4 regions of the Bradyrhizobium sp. 153 genome follow, and region 1 is predicted to be linked to each of the others. Evidence: predicted binding sites of a transcription regulator. Region 1 holds the regulator's gene; each other region holds the start of a gene.
The links. Region 1 encodes HrcA, which represses chaperone genes, less so after heat shock. Its sites were predicted from a motif close to GTTAGCACTCNCNNNNNGNGAGTGCTAAC; they were not measured.
Positions count from the first base shown of each region.

Region 2: the regulator HrcA is predicted to act here: its motif matches at 2,409-2,437, upstream of IVA91_RS05410 (co-chaperone GroES).
Region 3: the regulator HrcA is predicted to act here: its motif matches at 2,256-2,284, upstream of groES (co-chaperone GroES).
Region 4: the regulator HrcA is predicted to act here: its motif matches at 2,400-2,428, upstream of IVA91_RS21960 (co-chaperone GroES).

Region 1 covers NZ_JADPKH010000097.1:42,919-47,240, forward strand. Annotated here, with positions in the region: gene rdgB (RdgB/HAM1 family non-canonical purine NTP pyrophosphatase) at 1-129, opposite strand, end outside; gene rph (ribonuclease PH) at 140-853, opposite strand; gene hrcA (heat-inducible transcriptional repressor HrcA) at 1,021-2,109, shown strand; gene grpE (nucleotide exchange factor GrpE) at 2,203-2,820, shown strand; gene pncA (bifunctional nicotinamidase/pyrazinamidase) at 2,881-3,603, opposite strand; gene IVA91_RS24760 (hypothetical protein) at 3,747-4,322, opposite strand, start outside.
Region 2 covers NZ_JADPKH010000019.1:123,689-128,010, reverse strand. Annotated here, with positions in the region: gene IVA91_RS05425 (nucleoside transporter C-terminal domain-containing protein) at 1-987, shown strand, start outside; gene IVA91_RS05420 (cupin domain-containing protein) at 1,122-1,649, opposite strand; gene IVA91_RS05415 (usg protein) at 1,814-2,101, opposite strand; gene IVA91_RS05410 (co-chaperone GroES) at 2,481-2,795, shown strand; gene groL (chaperonin GroEL) at 2,838-4,322, shown strand, end outside.
Region 3 covers NZ_JADPKH010000054.1:57,118-61,439, forward strand. Annotated here, with positions in the region: one part of gene IVA91_RS14555 (IS630 family transposase) at 1-201, opposite strand, end outside; gene groES (co-chaperone GroES) at 2,328-2,642, shown strand; gene groL (chaperonin GroEL) at 2,728-4,322, shown strand, end outside.
Region 4 covers NZ_JADPKH010000083.1:272,226-276,547, reverse strand. Annotated here, with positions in the region: gene IVA91_RS21970 (hypothetical protein) at 1-78, opposite strand, end outside; gene groL (chaperonin GroEL) at 223-1,854, opposite strand; gene IVA91_RS21960 (co-chaperone GroES) at 2,012-2,308, opposite strand; gene IVA91_RS21955 (hypothetical protein) at 2,624-3,145, shown strand; gene IVA91_RS21950 (protein phosphatase CheZ) at 3,391-4,170, opposite strand.

The sequences.
Region 1 (4,322 bases):
CTCGGCCAAGCCGAGCTCACCAGCCGACACCGCCTCGATGCCGTACGGCGCAAGCAGCTCCCGCATCTCGGCGAGCTTGCCGGGATTGTGGGTGGCGATGACGAGCTTGTCCGTGATTCGGCGGTGCATGGCCTATTGACTACGCCACAGCCAGTTTCTGCAAGTCCGCCAGACGCGCGACGCCCTTGCGGGCCAGCGCCATCAGCGCCAGGAACTCGGTTTCGGTGAACGGCTCGCGTTCCGCGGTGCCCTGCACCTCGATGATGCGCCCATCGCCGGTCATGACGAAATTGGCGTCGGTTTGGGCTTCCGAATCCTCGGCATAGTCGAGATCGAGCACCGGCGTGCCATTATAGATGCCGCAGGAGATCGCGGCGACGTTGTCGCGCAGCACATTGGCCTTGATCATGTTGCGCGCCTTCATCCAGTTGATGCAATCGGCAAGTGCGACCCAAGCGCCGGTGATCGCAGCCGTGCGGGTGCCGCCGTCGGCCTGGAGCACGTCGCAATCGACCGTGATCTGCCGCTCGCCGAGCGCTTCGAGATCGACGATGGTACGGAGGCTGCGGCCGATCAGGCGCTGGATCTCGACGGTACGGCCGCTCTGCTTGCCGGCGGAGGCCTCGCGGCGGGTGCGTTCTGAGGTCGCGCGCGGCAGCATGCCGTATTCGGCGGTGACCCAGCCGCGCCCCTGGCCCTTCAGCCACGGCGGCAGGCGGTCTTCCAGCGTGGCGGTGACCAGCACATGAGTATCGCCGAATTTCACCAGGCACGAGCCTTCCGCATATTTGACCACGCCGCGCTCCAGCGTCACGGGGCGCAATTCGTCGGGCGCACGGCGGCTTGGCCGCATGGGAAGTCCTCCAAAAACTCACGGGAAAGGCTATTCGCGGTGCTTGTAGGTGGGGTGAGGGTGGGCGGCAAGGTTTTTTCACCCCTGATTTCGGGCCCGCAAACGCCACGCTTGTCAGAAGCGTCCGGGATGGACAAATTATGAGTATCTGAGAGGAGTTACCGTCTGTGGCCCATCACGATCCGATGCATCTGATCGCGCCGCGCGCAGGCCTTGCCCAGCTCAACGAGCGTTCCCGCGACATCTTTCGTCAAATTGTCGAAAGCTATCTCGCGACCGGTGAGCCGGTGGGCTCGCGCAATATCTCGCGCCTGATCGCGATGCCGCTGTCGCCGGCCTCGGTCCGCAACGTCATGGCCGACCTGGAACAGCTCGGCCTGATCTATGCGCCCCATACGTCCGCCGGCCGGCTACCGACGGAACTCGGACTGCGCTTCTTCGTAGACGCCCTGATGCAGGTCGGCGACCTCACCGAGGCCGAACGGCAATCCATCCAGAGTCAGCTTTCGTCGGTCGGCCAGGCGCAATCGGTCGAGGCGGCGCTGGACCAGGCCTTGATGCGGCTGTCGGGCCTGACCCGTGCCGCCGCGGTCGTGCTGACGCCAAAATCCAACGCCCGGCTCAAGCACATCGAGTTCGTTCGTCTGGAACCGGAGAAAGCGCTGGTGATCCTGGTCGGCGAGGATGGCCAGGTCGAAAACCGCGTGCTGACGCTGCCGCCCGGAGTTCCCTCCTCGGCGCTGACCGAAGCCGGCAATTTCCTCAATGCACGGATTCGTGGCCGCACGCTGGCCGAAGCGCGGCTCGAGCTTGAGACCGCACTCGGCGAGGCCCGGGCCGAGCTCGATCAGCTGACGCAAAAGGTGATCGCGGCCGGCATCGCGAGCTGGTCCGGAGGCGAGAACGAGGACCGCCAGCTCATCGTCCGAGGCCACGCCAATCTGCTGGAAGATCTGCACGCGCTGGAGGACCTCGAGCGGGTGCGCCTGTTGTTCGACGATCTCGAGACCAAGCGCGGCGTGATCGACCTGCTCGGCCGGGCCGAGACCGCGGAAGGCGTGCGAATTTTCATCGGGAGTGAGAACAAGCTGTTTTCGCTGTCGGGCTCCTCCACGATCATCTCGCCCTATCGGGATGCCGCCGGCCATATCGTCGGCGTTCTCGGCGTGATCGGCCCGACGCGGCTGAATTATGCCCGTGTGATCCCGACGGTGGACTACGCCGCCCGCATCGTCAGTCGGCTTTTGGGGGGCTGACCGGCGTTCCCGATCACGGGCGCTTGATTTTCGTACGCTTAGGCACGATATCCGGGCCAACAATCCCTGGAAACGAGTTCGAGATTAGAGCCGATGACCGATCAAGACCGGCAACCCGAAGACACGACCGCGCCGACCGGCGAGCCGGTAGTGTCGAAGCCTTACATCATGCCCGACGATCCCGAGCCGGGCTCGGTCGAGACGTTGCAGAAGGAAGCGGCCGAGGCGCGTGACCGCATGCTGCGGACGCTGGCCGAGATGGAGAATTTGCGCAAGCGCACCAGCAAGGAGGTCGCCGACGCCCGTCTCTACGGCATTACCGGCTTTGCCCGCGACGTGTTGGACATCGCCGACAACCTCCAGCGCGCGCTCGATGCCGTACCGGCCGAGGCGCGTGCCGCGGCCGATCCCGGCCTGATCTCGCTGATCGAAGGCGTCGAACTCACCGAGCGCTCGCTGCTCAACGCGCTGGAAAAGCACGGCGTCAAGAAGTTCGATCCGCAGGGCCAGAAGTTCGATCCTAATTTCCAGCAGGCGATGTTCGAAGTCCCCGATGCGTCGGTGCCATCGGGCACCGTGGTGCAGGTCGTGCAGGCCGGCTACACCATCGGCGAGCGCGTGCTGCGTCCCGCCCTGGTCGGTGTCGCCAAAGGCGGCGCGAAGGCCGCGCCCGCGGCCAACACCAACGAGCCGAACAGCGCGGCAAACTGAACCTTGGCCTCATTCCGGGTTCGGCTCTTCGGGCCGCCCCGGAATGACTGCGCGAAATTATTACGCGGTCACCGCGATATCCGCAGACTGAATCCGCTTCACGCCGGCCTTGGCCATATCAGCCCAGGCCTTTGCCAGCGAACCCTGCGTGTCGATGCCGCGGCAGGCGTCCTCCACCACATAGACCTCGAAGCCCGCCTTGCGCGCATCGAGCGCGGTCCAGGCGACGCAGAAATCCGTGGCGAGACCGGCGACGAAGACGCGCTTGATCTTGCGGCCCTTGAGATAGCCGGCAAGGCCCGTCGAGGTCTTGCCGTCGGCTTCGAGAAAGGCCGAGTAGCTGTCCACCTCCTTGTGAAAACCCTTGCGGATGATCAGTTCGGCGTGCGGGATCGCAAGATCCTTTGACAGCGCGGCGCCGTCGGTGCCCTGCACGCAATGGTCCGGCCACAGCACCTGCTTGCCGTAGGGAAGATCGACGGTCTCGAACGGATTCTTGCCGGAATGCACCGAAGCGAACGAGATGTGCCCGGGCGTATGCCAGTCCTGCGTCATCACCACGTTCGCAAACGCTTTTGCGATCTTGTTGATGACGGGCACCACCTGCTCGCCTTCCTTCACCGCGAGGCTGCCGCCGGGCAGGAAGCAATTCTGCACGTCGATCACGAGCAGCGCGGAGGCTTCGTCAGGCTTGATTGACGCGGCCGCAAACAGCGCGGTTGGTGCGAGGCCCGCGAGCGCCGTGGTCGCAAGCGCCGCCAAGATGTGTCGCCGATCCAGCATCGTTCGTCTCCCCTCCAGGAATGAACCCAATGGAGGCCAAGCCTAGTTCCGCTTGTGTGCGAACAGAAGCCCGAAAATGCAGTCGGTCTTGGCGAGGGGTTGGGCTTGGGTCGGCGGATCCTCACCGCTCCCGCGTACGGGAGCTAGCCCTTCGGCTGAATGCCGTCGCGCACGGCGCGGAAGCGGGTGAAGGCGCTTGGCCATTGGTCGCGCGGGGCGCTGGCGATGATGCGCAGCGAGGTGCCGCCGCTTGAAAAGCGGATCCACTGCACCACCGTCACCGGAACCTTGTCCTTGCCGCTGACGCCGTCGATCCGGGTCTCGAAACCCTGCTGGCCGTTGATGCGGATCGGCTCGGACATGGTGACGCGCGACTCGCGCACGCCGGGGATCTGGAGCGCCGCTTCCTGGGCGAAGCGGGCGCGGTCGTCGGTCTGCTGGGGGGTGGCGCCAATCAGGCCGAGGATCATGAACGGCTTCGATTCATAGCCCGTGCTCTCGTCGCCGTCGGCCAGGATGATGCTCGAGCCCGGCGCCAGCGTACGGATGTCCTTGAAGTCGGCGAGATCGGTGATCTTGAACGGCATCAGCGCGATCTGCTCTTCGGCCGAGACCTGCTTGCGGGTGACGGCGGTCGCAAACATCTGGCGCACCGCTTCATCGCTGTAGATCTTGGTCGCATTCTCCGGAATCTGCACCGCGACATAGCCGGAGAAGCC
Region 2 (4,322 bases), on a different contig from region 1:
GAGGTCAAAGTGCCCGGTGCGGATTTCATCCTGGCGTTCCAGGCGCTGCCGATCGTGCTGGTGATGAGCGTGCTGACGACGCTGCTGTTCTATTGGCGGGTGCTGCCGCCGATCGTGCGGGGCATGGCCTGGCTGCTGGAGCGCACCTTAGGGGTCGGCGGCGCCGTGGGGCTGTCGACCGCCGCCAACATCTTTCTCGGCATGGTCGAGGCGCCCCTGTTCGTGCGGCCGTATCTGAAGCAGATGACCCGCAGCGAATTGTTCCTGGTGATGACCGGCGGCATGGCCGGCATCGCCGGCACCGTGCTGGTGCTCTATGCGACGCTGCTGGCACCCCTTATCCCCGATGCCGCCGCGCACTTCGTCATTGCCTCCGTGCTGGGCGCGCCGGCCGCGATCCTCGTCAGTCTGATCATGGTGCCCGAGACATCCGACAGACGCACCGGCGGCGCGCTGGAAAATCCCGAGATGGAGGTCTCCGGCACGATGGACGCGATCGTGAAGGGCACCACCGCGGGCCTCGAGCTGCTGCTCAACATCGTCGCAATGCTGCTGGTGCTGGTGGCTCTGGTCTATCTCGTCAACGCCATCCTTGGCCTGCTGCCCGATATCGGCGGCGCCGCGATCTCGTTGCAGCGCCTGCTGGGCCTCGCGATGGCGCCGGTGTGCTGGCTGATGGGATTGCCATGGGACCAGGCGGTCACCGCCGGCAGCTTGATGGGCACGAAAACCGTGCTCAACGAATTGATTGCCTATGTCGACTTCTCAAAACTGCCGCCCGACGCGCTCGATCCGCGCTCGCGCCTGATCATGCTCTACGCGATGTGCGGCTTCGCCAATTTCGCCAGCCTCGGCATCATGATCGGCGGCTTAGGGGTGATGGCGCCGGAGCGGCGCGAGGAGATCAACGCGCTGGGGCTGAAGTCGATCGTGTCGGGGACGCTGACGACGTGCCTGATGGGAGCGGTGGTGGGGGTATTGAACTAGACTTCTCTCCGCTTGTCATTGCGAGCGAAGCGAAGCAATGCAGTCTGCATCCGCGGAGAGATTCTGGATTGCTTCGTCGCAAGGGCTCCTCGCAATGACGAGTTGAGAGGCCTGCGCCCCTCCAACAATAGCGCCTACGCCTTCAACTCCACCGTCTTGAACTCCGCCGGCAGGATCACCTCCAGCAATTCCACATCGTCCGAGTAATCCAGAATCATGTGCTTGATCTTCGGCGGCTGGGTCCAGGCGCTGCCCTCTTTCATCAAGGTCTCGCCCTGCCCGTCCATATAAGTCTTCACCCAGCCCTTGAGCACGTAAACCATCTGGAATTCGACATCGTGATAGTGAAGCTTTGAGACCTCGGCCGGATTACACGGGCCTTGCAGACGGATGACATGCGCTTGCGCCAGGCCATGGGTCGCATCGGCGATGCCAAGGTCGCGATATTTGGCATAGGCGCGCAGGCCGTCGGCTTTGAAATCCTCTTCGCGGTGATGGCTGATGGCGATGCGCTGCTTGGGCCGGGCGGGTTTGCTCTGAGCGAGCATACGCGCCTTCGCCTTCACTGCCTTGCGCGCCGCGGATCGAGCTGCGGCCTTGGCTCCACTCCGCTTCTTCACCGCGGCTTGCGCTGCGCTGCGCGATCTTACTTTTTTGACCATCGGCCCGCCTCCCGTTGCTTGTTATTATGCGGCGAGACTAGCACAGAACGAGATGATGTAGCGGGGGCAAAGCGAAACGTGCCCACCATTGCGAGAAGCAGTCGCGGAGACGGTGGGCGCGGCGCGAGCGCGCCTTTGCTCGCCTACGAAGCCGGTGCTCGATCTCAATGCAGCCGGAACACGCCGTCGACAGCGCGGAGTTCGGCCGGCTTGATCAGCTTGCAATGCGCCACGGTAACCGAGTGCAGGGGGCCGTCGAGCCTTTCCTGCCAGAACGCCAGGAAATCCTTCAGCGCCGGAAATTTCGGAAACATGTCGTAATTCTGCCAGACGTAAGTCTGGAGCAGCGACGGATGATCCGGCATCCGATAGAGAATTTGCGCCGTCGTCAGCCCGTAACCCAGCATCTGCTTCCGGAAATCCTCGGAAACGCCCCCACTCTGCAGTCCCATGCCAAACCTCCTTTGCAGGAGCGCATTCAAGGGGCGGCCTGGTCGGTGTGCGCCTTACGAGCCACCCGGTACTGATGCGCTCACATGTGAGAAATGTGACGCAAACTGACAATTCATCTCAAGCCCAAAAGTTTAACAAGCTGTTGAAATTCAATGCGTTAGCAGCAGATGCGGCTCCGTGCTAATACGGCCCGGCGCACCGTTAACGATGTGAAAGAGATTCTGGCAGTCCGCGCTTCCGGGTGCTAATTTTCTGCTAGAAGCCCTTGCCCCCGCAAAATTCCTGTCCTATTTCTTCCTCGCCTGTGCTAGCACTCGCGGGCAACGACTGCTAACAACCTCGAATTCCTCAACTCTTGCAATTGCTTAGGAGGACTGCATGAAATTCCGTCCGCTTCACGACCGCGTCGTGGTCAAGCGCATCGACGCAGAAGAGAAGACCGCTGGCGGCATCATCATTCCCGACACTGCCAAGGAAAAGCCCTCCCAGGGCGAAGTCATCGCCGTCGGCCCCGGTGGCCGCGACGAGTCCGGCAAGCTGATCCCGATCGACCTCAAGGTCGGCGACCGCGTGCTGTTCGGCAAGTGGTCCGGCACCGAGGTCAAGATCGACGGACAGGATCTGCTGATCATGAAGGAGAGCGACGTTATGGGCGTTCTCGAAGTCAGCGAGTCCAAGAAGAAGGCGGCTTAAGAGCCCCGCTCCCTTCCCTTTAAATTTCAAGGAAAAATCCAGATGGCAGCCAAAGAAGTCAAATTCTCGGTTGAGGCGCGCGACAAGATGCTGCGCGGCGTCGACATCCTCGCCAACGCGGTGAAGGTCACGCTCGGTCCCAAGGGCCGCAACGTCGTGCTCGACAAGTCGTTCGGCGCTCCCCGCATCACCAAGGACGGCGTCACCGTCGCCAAGGAGATCGAGCTCGAGGACAAGTTCGAGAACATGGGCGCCCAGATGGTGCGCGAAGTTGCCTCCAAGTCCGCTGACGCGGCCGGCGACGGCACCACTACCGCGACCGTGCTCGCGGCCGCGATCGTGAAGGAAGGCGCCAAGTCTGTCGCCGCCGGCATGAACCCGATGGATCTCAAGCGCGGTATCGACCTCGCGGTCGAAGCCGTGGTGGCAGACCTCGAGAAGAACTCGAAGAAGGTTACCTCGAACGACGAAATCGCCCAGGTCGGCACCATTTCCGCCAACGGCGACGCCGAAATCGGCAAGTTCCTCTCCGACGCCATGAAGAAGGTCGGCAACGAGGGCGTGATCACCGTCGAGGAAGCCAAGTCGCTGGAGACCGAGCTCGACGTCGTCGAGGGCATGCAGTTCGACCGCGGTTACATCTCGCCCTACTTTGTCACCAACGCCGACAAGATGCGCGTTGAGATGGACGACGCCTACATCCTCATCAACGAGAAGAAGCTCTCCTCGCTGAACGAGCTGCTGCCGCTGCTCGAGGCCGTTGTGCAGACCGGCAAGCCGCTGGTCATCGTCGCCGAGGACGTGGAAGGCGAAGCGCTCGCGACCCTGGTCGTGAACCGCCTCCGCGGCGGCCTCAAGGTCGCGGCCGTCAAGGCTCCGGGCTTCGGCGATCGCCGCAAGGCCATGCTCCAGGACATCGCGATCCTGACCGGCGGCCAGGCGATCTCGGAAGACCTCGGCATCAAGCTCGAGAACGTCACGCTCAACATGCTCGGTCGCGCCAAGAAGGTGATGATCGACAAGGAGAACACCACCATCGTCAACGGCGCCGGCAAGAAGGCCGACATCGAGGCGCGCGTGGCCCAGATCAAGGCGCAGATCGAGGAGACCACCTCGGACTACGATCGTGAGAAGCTCCAGGAGCGTCTGGCCAAGCTCGCCGGCGGCGTCGCGGTGATCCGCGTCGGCGGCGCGACCGAGGTCGAGGTGAAGGAGCGCAAGGATCGCGTTGATGACGCGATGCATGCGACCCGCGCGGCCGTGGAAGAAGGCATCGTCCCCGGCGGCGGCGTCGCCCTGCTCCGTGCCTCCGAGCAGCTCAAGGGCCTGCGCACCAAGAACGACGACCAGAAGACCGGCGTCGAGATCGTGCGCAAGGCGCTGTCGGCGCCCGCTCGCCAGATCGCTATCAACGCCGGCGAAGACGGCTCGGTGATCGTCGGCAAGATCCTGGAGAACAAGGCCTATAATTACGGCTTCGATTCCCAGACCGGCGAATATGCCGACCTCGTCAAGAAGGGCATCATC
Region 3 (4,322 bases), on a different contig from region 1:
GCGGTGCGAATCAAGCACAGGTTTGCGATGCCCGCCCATCTTGCCGGGCACAACCGAGCCCGTCGCCCGCTGGCGCTGGGACCACTTCACAACCGACGAGACCGCAACACCAAACCGTCCCGCCACAGACCGGCAGCTCTCGCCCGCCAAAACAGACGCCACCACACGCTCGCGAAGATCCAGGGAAAGAGGTCGGGTCATGCGATGCTGGCCTCCAATCCAGTCAGCATCTTGAATCACAAACCGCCAAAAACCGGAATCCCCTCCGATTCAATTAAGCAATGAAACGCTCTAGGCAAAGTTAAGCTAGCCGATCGAGAGATGACGAATCGCGGTCTATAAGAACGGGCGTTATCTGCGCGAGTCTAACAGCGAGCCATTTGACCAGAATCATGAGCGAGGAGCCACGGCTCCCTATGCCGGAATTTACCGGTGCATGGGCTGGCATCGCGAGATCGGCATCGTAGCGGACCACGTCTTACCGCCACAAGGACATCATACGCACGCGGTGCATTTTTCAAGCGTGACCACCCGGTTCGCAGACTTACTCGGAAATACAAGGAATATTGATTTTGGCGACTGAGTGGGCCTATCTTTTCGACTTTGCAAGCCTAACAGCCTGCATTGAACGCGGCGGCATTTTCGCGGCGAGCTTAGAGCAAGCGCATCAGCTGTCAGCCGTTTCATAATTGCGATGGAATTGGTGGGTAATTCTTTGGAATGCGTGGACTTCTGATCGTTTTTGTGGCGCTTACAATAGTGTTGGCGGCACGCGGCCGACACCAAGATGGCTTTGTGCCGCGGCTGACCGCGTCCATGCCGCCAGTCAACGTGCCCTAGTCTTATGATCGTGCTCGAGTAGCGCGACCATTTGACTTTCCGCTGACAGATCCGGGCAGCCGGCTTTCCCGCAGCCCCGCTCTTCCGGGGGACAACCCGCGTCATATCCGCGCCTGTGCCCAAATGTGAGCGGCGTCTTACCATCCGGCGGTGAGCCAAGCGCATCTGTCGGACGCGCGTTTCTATGAACCAGCCACAGCGAGCTTCACGACAGTCGCTGATGACCGGGCTCATCTTGCATGAGCCTAGGATTTGGGACATTTGCACTCTATGTCACTCGTTCGGACGGGCTTCGGGTACCGAAGCCTGTCGCCGCCTATTTCGATACGTCACATTTTGACGTAAGGTGCGATTCAAGCGCCTTAGATAGCTTGTCGTGTGAGACTTTTCGGACGACTCGGTTGTGTCGCAGGTAATCCGAGGCGCACAGTATGTGTACGATGTCCAACATGAATCCTATCAAGCTCCAAAGCTAAAGACGCGCCCAAAGCACAAGGCAGCATCTTAAGTCTAGCTTTAAGGTCACGTGGCGAATGCAAGTCGATGTGTTCGGCGCCGAAGGTCGGCGGCGATGGAGTTGCGACGAGAAGGTTCGTCATGTCGGATGGACCTTGCAGGCTGGCGAGACGGTCTGCGGCGTCGCGCGCCGGTACGGGGTGGCTCACAGCCTGCTGTTCACCAGGCTTCGACAAGTGCACCAGGGGCGACCGGGCGGAGATTCCGTGCAGCTCTTGTTCCTGTCGAGATCACAACTACGCTGACTCCGGTATTGATCAGCACGCCGCCACCGGCGTCTTCACAGCTCGCCCATCGCTTCAGGATTTAGTTGAACGCCTTGGCCAGGTCATGGCCGTCGGACAGTTTGGCGAGCTGTTTGCGCATATAGACCTATCGCGATGCCGGCATGCCCTTTCGCGCAAACCGGGGCATCGGCGCGCACGCTGTCTGGAGCACGGGCGATCCGCCCAGCAGCGACTTCGGCGCGCAAAGGTGATCTGATACTGGACGAGGTGCCGAACGATCTGCGCTAGCTCTCGCAGCCAGCGTTGCCTGGCCTCGAGTTGCTGAGTATCGGATCATCGATCAAGCGGAGCGATACCTCCAATTCCCGACCTCCGCGTTAGGTTCTAAACGCATCGCAATCTTAGAACGAAATCAGCCGACGATTCTCATTTGAACCGGCACCAGATCGGCGGGCCTTTACCATCTCGAATTTAGGGCAGAGGAATTGAACTGTAGATGACATTAGGTCGAGAGACAGAGCCATACGACTCACTCAGAAGAAGAACGACGCTCGGCGGCAAACTCGAAGAGGTGATTTGGGGCAGCCCCACAGAGATCCCGCGGGCCCAGCCGATTTTCCTGCTACAAACACTTGTTCCCCAAAAAATCGGTCCTATTTCAGCTGCGCCTGCATTGGCACTCGCAGGCAGCGATTGCTAGCAATCGTGAAATTTTCAACGGGTGTAAATGCTTAGGAGATCTGTATGGAATTCCGTCCGCTTCACGACCGGGTCGTGGTCAAGCGCATCGACGCAGAAGAAAAGACCGCTGGCGGCATCATCATTCCGGACACTGCCAAGGAAAAGCCTTCGCAAGGTGAAGTCATCGCCGTCGGCCCCGGAGGCCGCGACGAGAGTGGCAAGCTGATCCCGATCGACGTCCTGGTCGGCGACCGCGTCCTGTTCGGCAAGTGGTCAGGCACCGAGGTCAAGATCGACGGCCAGGAGCTGTTGATCATGAAGGAGAGCGACATCCTGGGCGTTCTCACGGACGCGTCCGCCAAGAAGAAGGCCGCCTAAACCATCGCTCGCACCGCTCATCCTGAGGAGCGCCTGCTGGGCGTCGCCAAGGGTGAGACCAAGTAAAACATTCAGGAAAACCCACATGTCAGCCAAAGAAGTCAAGTTCGGCGTAGACGCCCGCGACCGCATGTTGCGCGGCGTCGAAATTCTCAACAACGCGGTAAAGGTCACGCTCGGCCCCAAGGGACGCAACGTCGTGCTCGACAAGTCGTTCGGCGCTCCCCGCATCACCAAGGACGGCGTCACCGTCGCCAAGGAGATCGAGCTCGACGACAAGTTCGAGAACATGGGTGCGCAGATGGTGCGCGAAGTCGCCTCCAAGTCCGCCGATGCGGCCGGCGACGGCACCACCACCGCAACGGTGCTTGCCGCTGCGATCGTTCGTGAAGGCGCCAAGTCGGTTGCCGCCGGCATGAACCCGATGGACCTGAAGCGTGGTATCGACCTGGCCGTGGAAGCCGTGGTCGCCGACCTCGTCAAGAACTCCAAGAAGGTCACCTCCAACGACGAAATCGCCCAGGTCGGCACCATTTCCGCCAACGGCGACGCCGAGATCGGCAAGTTCCTCTCCGACGCCATGAAGAAGGTCGGCAACGAGGGGGTGATCACCGTCGAGGAAGCCAAGTCGCTGGAAACCGAGCTCGACGTCGTCGAGGGCATGCAGTTCGACCGCGGCTACATCTCGCCCTACTTCGTCACCAACGCCGACAAGATGCGCGTTGAGATGGACGACGCCTATATCCTCATCAACGAGAAGAAGCTCTCCTCGCTGAACGAGCTGCTGCCGCTGCTCGAGGCCGTGGTGCAGACCGGCAAGCCGCTGGTCATCGTCGCCGAGGACGTCGAGGGTGAAGCCCTCGCGACCCTGGTCGTGAACCGCCTCCGCGGCGGCCTGAAGGTCGCGGCCGTCAAGGCTCCGGGCTTCGGCGATCGCCGCAAGGCCATGCTCCAGGACATCGCGATCCTGACCGGCGGCCAGGCGATCTCGGAAGACCTCGGCATCAAGCTCGAGAACGTCACGCTCAACATGCTCGGTCGCGCCAAGAAGGTGATGATCGACAAGGAGAACACCACGATCGTGAGCGGCGCCGGCAAGAAGGCCGACATCGAGGCGCGCGTGGCTCAGATCAAGGCGCAGATCGAGGAAACCACCTCGGATTACGACCGTGAGAAGCTCCAGGAGCGTCTGGCCAAGCTCGCCGGCGGCGTCGCGGTGATCCGCGTCGGCGGCGCGACCGAGGTCGAGGTGAAGGAGCGCAAGGATCGCGTTGATGACGCGATGCATGCGACCCGCGCCGCGGTCGAGGAAGGCATCGTCCCGGGCGGCGGCGTCGCCCTGCTCCGTGCCTCCGAGCAGCTCAAGGGTCTGCGCACCAAGAACGACGACCAGAAGACCGGCGTCGAGATCGTGCGCAAGGCGCTCTCCGCGCCCGCTCGCCAGATCGCGATCAACGCCGGTGAAGACGGCTCGGTGATCGTCGGCAAGATCCTGGAGAAGGAGCAATACGCCTACGGCTTCGACTCGCAGACGGGCGAGTATGGCAACCTCGTCAGCAAGGGCATCATCGACCCGACCAAGGTGGTCCGCGCCGCGATCCAGAACGCTGCCTCGGTGGCGGCGCTGCTGATCACCACGGAAGCGATGGTCGCCGAGCTGCCGAAGAAGAACACCGGCGC
Region 4 (4,322 bases), on a different contig from region 1:
CTGGGCGGAAGCGACCTCGGGCGCAAAGGCGAGCAAGGCTGCCAAAAGGGCGGTCAAACAAACCAGGAGCGCGCGCATCGATGAAATCCTCGAGCCATCAGAATCGGCGCCACCGTAGTGGGTTTTGGCCGCCGGTTGAATCGGAAAGCGGAGGGGCAGGGTCGGCAAAAAAGAAGGCCGCCCGGAGGCGGCCTTCGGAACACGCTAACGGACGATCGGGCGTTAGAAGCCGCCCATGCCGCCGCCGGCTGGCATGGCGGGCGGCGCTTCCTTCTTCGGCGTCTCGGCGACCATGGCCTCGGTGGTCACGAGCAGGCCGGCCACGGAGGAGGCGTCCTGGAGCGCGGTGCGGACCACCTTGGCGGGATCGATGATGCCCTTCTCAACCATGTCGACATAGGCCTCGGTCTGGGCGTCGAAGCCGAAGGTCTCGGACTTGTTCTCCAGGATCCTGCCGACGACGGTCGAGCCTTCCACGCCCGCGTTCTCGGAGATCTGGCGGATCGGGGCTTCGAGCGCCTTCAGCACAATGTTGATGCCGGCCTGGACGTCCGCATTGGCGTTGGAGAGGCGGCCGACCGCCTTCTTGGCGCGCAGCAGCGCAACGCCACCGCCGGGCACGATGCCTTCCTGCACCGCGGCGCGGGTCGCGTTGAGCGCGTCCTCGACGCGGTCCTTCTTCTCCTTGACCTCGATCTCGGTCGCGCCGCCGACGCGGATCACCGCGACGCCGCCGGCGAGCTTGGCGAGGCGCTCCTGGAGCTTCTCACGGTCGTAGTCCGAGGTGGTCTCCTCGATCTGCGCCTTGATCTGGCCGACGCGGGCCTCGATGTCGGGCTTCTTGCCGGCGCCGTTGACGATCGTGGTGTTCTCTTTGTCGATCACCACCTTCTTAGCGCGACCGAGCATCTTCACCGTGACGTTCTCGAGCTTGATGCCGAGCTCCTCGGAGATCAGCTGGCCGCCGGTGAGGATCGCGATGTCCTCGAGCATGGCCTTGCGGCGGTCACCGAAGCCCGGCGCCTTGACGGCTGCGACCTTGAGGCCGCCGCGCAGGCGGTTCACGACCAGGGTGGCCAATGCCTCGCCCTCGACGTCCTCGGCGACGATGACGAGCGGCTTGCCGGACTGCACCACGGCTTCGAGCACCGGCAGCATGGCCTGCAGGCCCGAGAGCTTCTTCTCGTGCAGGAGGATGTAGGCGTCCTCGAGCTCGGCGGTCATCTTCTCGGCATTGGTGACGAAGTAGGGGCTGAGATAGCCGCGGTCGAACTTCATGCCCTCGACGATGTCGACTTCGGTGTCGAGCGACTTGTTCTCCTCGACGGTGATGACGCCCTCGTTGCCGACCTTCTGCATCGCCTGGGCGATCATCTTGCCGATGGCGGCGTCGCCGTTGGCCGAGATGGTGCCGACCTGGGCAACCTCGGAGGAGGCGGCGACCGGCTTGGCGCGCTTCTCGATGTCCTTGACTACCGCGGCAACCGCGATGTCGATGCCGCGCTTGAGGTCCATCGGGTTCATGCCGGCGGCAACTGCCTTGGCGCCTTCGCGCACGATGGCCTGGGCCAGCACCGTTGCGGTGGTGGTGCCGTCACCGGCGAGGTCGTTGGTCTTGGAGGCGACCTCACGCACCATCTGGGCGCCCATGTTCTCGAACTTGTCCTCGAGCTCGATCTCTTTGGCGACGGTGACGCCATCCTTGGTGATGCGGGGTGCGCCAAAACTCTTCTCGATGACGACGTTGCGGCCCTTCGGGCCGAGCGTCACCTTGACGGCGTTAGCGAGAATGTCGACGCCGCGCAGCATGCGATCGCGCGCGTCTCCGGAAAATTTGACGTCTTTGGCAGCCATATCTGCAATCCCTCGTGTTTGGTGTTGTGTTGCCGCGCTTCCCTTCGTCTTTGCCAGGCTCGATCCGGCAATCCATCTTCGTGCGAAGAATGAGGATGCCCGGGTCAGGCCCGGGCATGACAGTAGGGATATTCAGCGGCCGTTCAGGCGGATGGTCTTAGGCCAGCACGCCCATGATGTCCGACTCCTTCATGATCAGGAGCTCTTCGTTGTCGATCTTGACCTCGGTGCCGGACCACTTGCCGAACAGCACACGGTCGCCGACCCTGAGGTCGATCGGGATCAGCTTGCCGGTCTCGTCGCGGCCGCCGGGTCCGACGGCGACGATTTCGCCCTGGGAGGGCTTTTCCTTGGCAGTGTCGGGAATGATGATGCCGCCCTTGGTCTTTTCCTCGGCGTCGATACGTTTGACCACGACACGGTCATGCAGCGGACGAAATTTGGATTTAGCCATGACGTTTCCCTTTGGAGGCTCGCTTCGGAAGTAGTGGAAGTAGGTTGGGGCGGCGCTTCCGCCCACCCTCTTGCCGAGGATCGACGGCGCGCTTAGCAATCGGGCTCTCCGAGTGCTAATAGTGCGCCCGGAAATATGGCTTGGCCGCGATCCTGTCAAGCAAAGGTGGTTAAGCGATTGGTGAGGCGGATATAGGATGGTGGCATTGGAAACTCGTTCGGGGCGCCGGCGTATCAAACGACGGCATTGCTCCGGCAGCGGTTTTGCGCTTGGCTGCTGCAGGGGTGCGGCCATGGTCTTGTTCGGGGGAATGCCATGATCAGTTCAGCTTGCGCGCGCACGGTTGCCAATCTGGCCGCCGCGTCCTGTCTGGCGCTATTGCTGGGCGCCTGCGGCGGCGGCATGAGCCTGCCGTCCTTCTCGTCGTCTTCGCCGCCGCCCGAGGCTGAGCCCGGCACCGGTCCGGAAATGCCTGCGACGATCCGCGCCGACGAGATCGTCGGCCGCTGGGGCCTCGCCTCGTTCCAGAATCCGGCCGACCGGGCGCGCACCGAGGCGGCCGCCCGGGCCCAGTGCAAGAATCCTTATGTGATCACCGCCGGCTCTTCCGGCGGCGTGATCATGCATCTGGCCGACCAAGCGACTCCGCAGGAGCTGCGGCTGAAGGGCTCCCCGAGCGGCAAGAATTACATCGGGCCGGCCGGCCCGACGCCGGGCGACCAGGACCGCGAGATCATCTCCTTCGACGGCCGCGTGCTGATCACCCGTTTCATCGACAAGGACGCTGCCACCCGCTACGGCAACATGGTCTACGTCCGCTGCGCGCCGAGGGCGTGATTGACTTTTCCCCTCTCCCCTTGTGGGCGAGGGTGGCTCGCCGCGACGGCGGCGAGACGGGTGAGGGGTCTCTCTCCCCGAAATCCAACTTCATTTGAGTTCGCGGATACAGACCCCTTATCCGGCGCTTCGCGCCACCTTCTCCCACAAGGGGAGAAGGGAAGAAGGGCGCGCGATCGACGTCTCCAAAAACAAGAACGCCGGCCCCCAAGGCCGGCGTCTCGTTCTCATATCCTCGCGTCCGCTCAGTCGAACAGCGCGTCGATGTCGTCCTGCGAGGCGTGGCCGACGTCGCCGGCGAGCTTCGGGCCGTTGAGGAGCTTCTCGTCCTCGCTGCGGTTGTCGACATGCGCGGGCACATGGGCCTTGATCGCGTCGACGCCGCCCCAGATCTCCATCATCGCATTGATGTGCTGCTCGATGAACTTCATCGTGGTCATGACCTTGCTGATGCGCTGGCCGGTCAGGTCCTGGAAGTTGCAGGCTTCGAAGATCGAGATGACGCGTTCCTGGATGTCGTCGGCGAGCCGCTTCTGCTGATCGGCCGATTGCACCTTGGACATCGCGCTGGCCGCCTGGTCGATCGACTCGGCGGCTTCGAGGATTTGCTGGGTCGCCTGCTCGGTGCCGCCGACGACCGCGCCAAGCTCGCCATTGACCTTGGCCATTTCGCCGCCGTCGAAGCTCTTGCCGTGCAGCGTCGCGATCTCGCGCTTGGTGCGGTCGATGGCGTCGTGGATGAGGTCGAGCTCGACCTTCAGCTTCTCGCACTGTTCGATCTGGGCCCGGTAGGTCTCGAGCATGGTGCGGGCCTCGGAGAGCTCGTGGGTGGTGGAGGCATCGATCGCCGCCATGGCGGCGCTGCCGGACAGCGGAATAGTGCCCTTCGCCATCTGTGCGCGGATCGCTCGCAACTCGGCCATGATCTCGCTGTGCATCGGGATTGCCTCTTCGGTTTCGTCAAGAATCGGCATCTCGCCACCGACGATGTCTTCGACACGGAAACGTTTGCGGTGAACAGCCATCAGGTACTCCCCCACCTCACTCACGCGTCTTTGTAGGCAGAAGCGATTTAACACGAAGTTCACAGCAGGAACCGATGCGCGGCGTCGCGCGCCGCCGCGCAAGGACGCGATTAACCATGGCCTTGCTGCATTCACCGAAAATAAACGCTGAT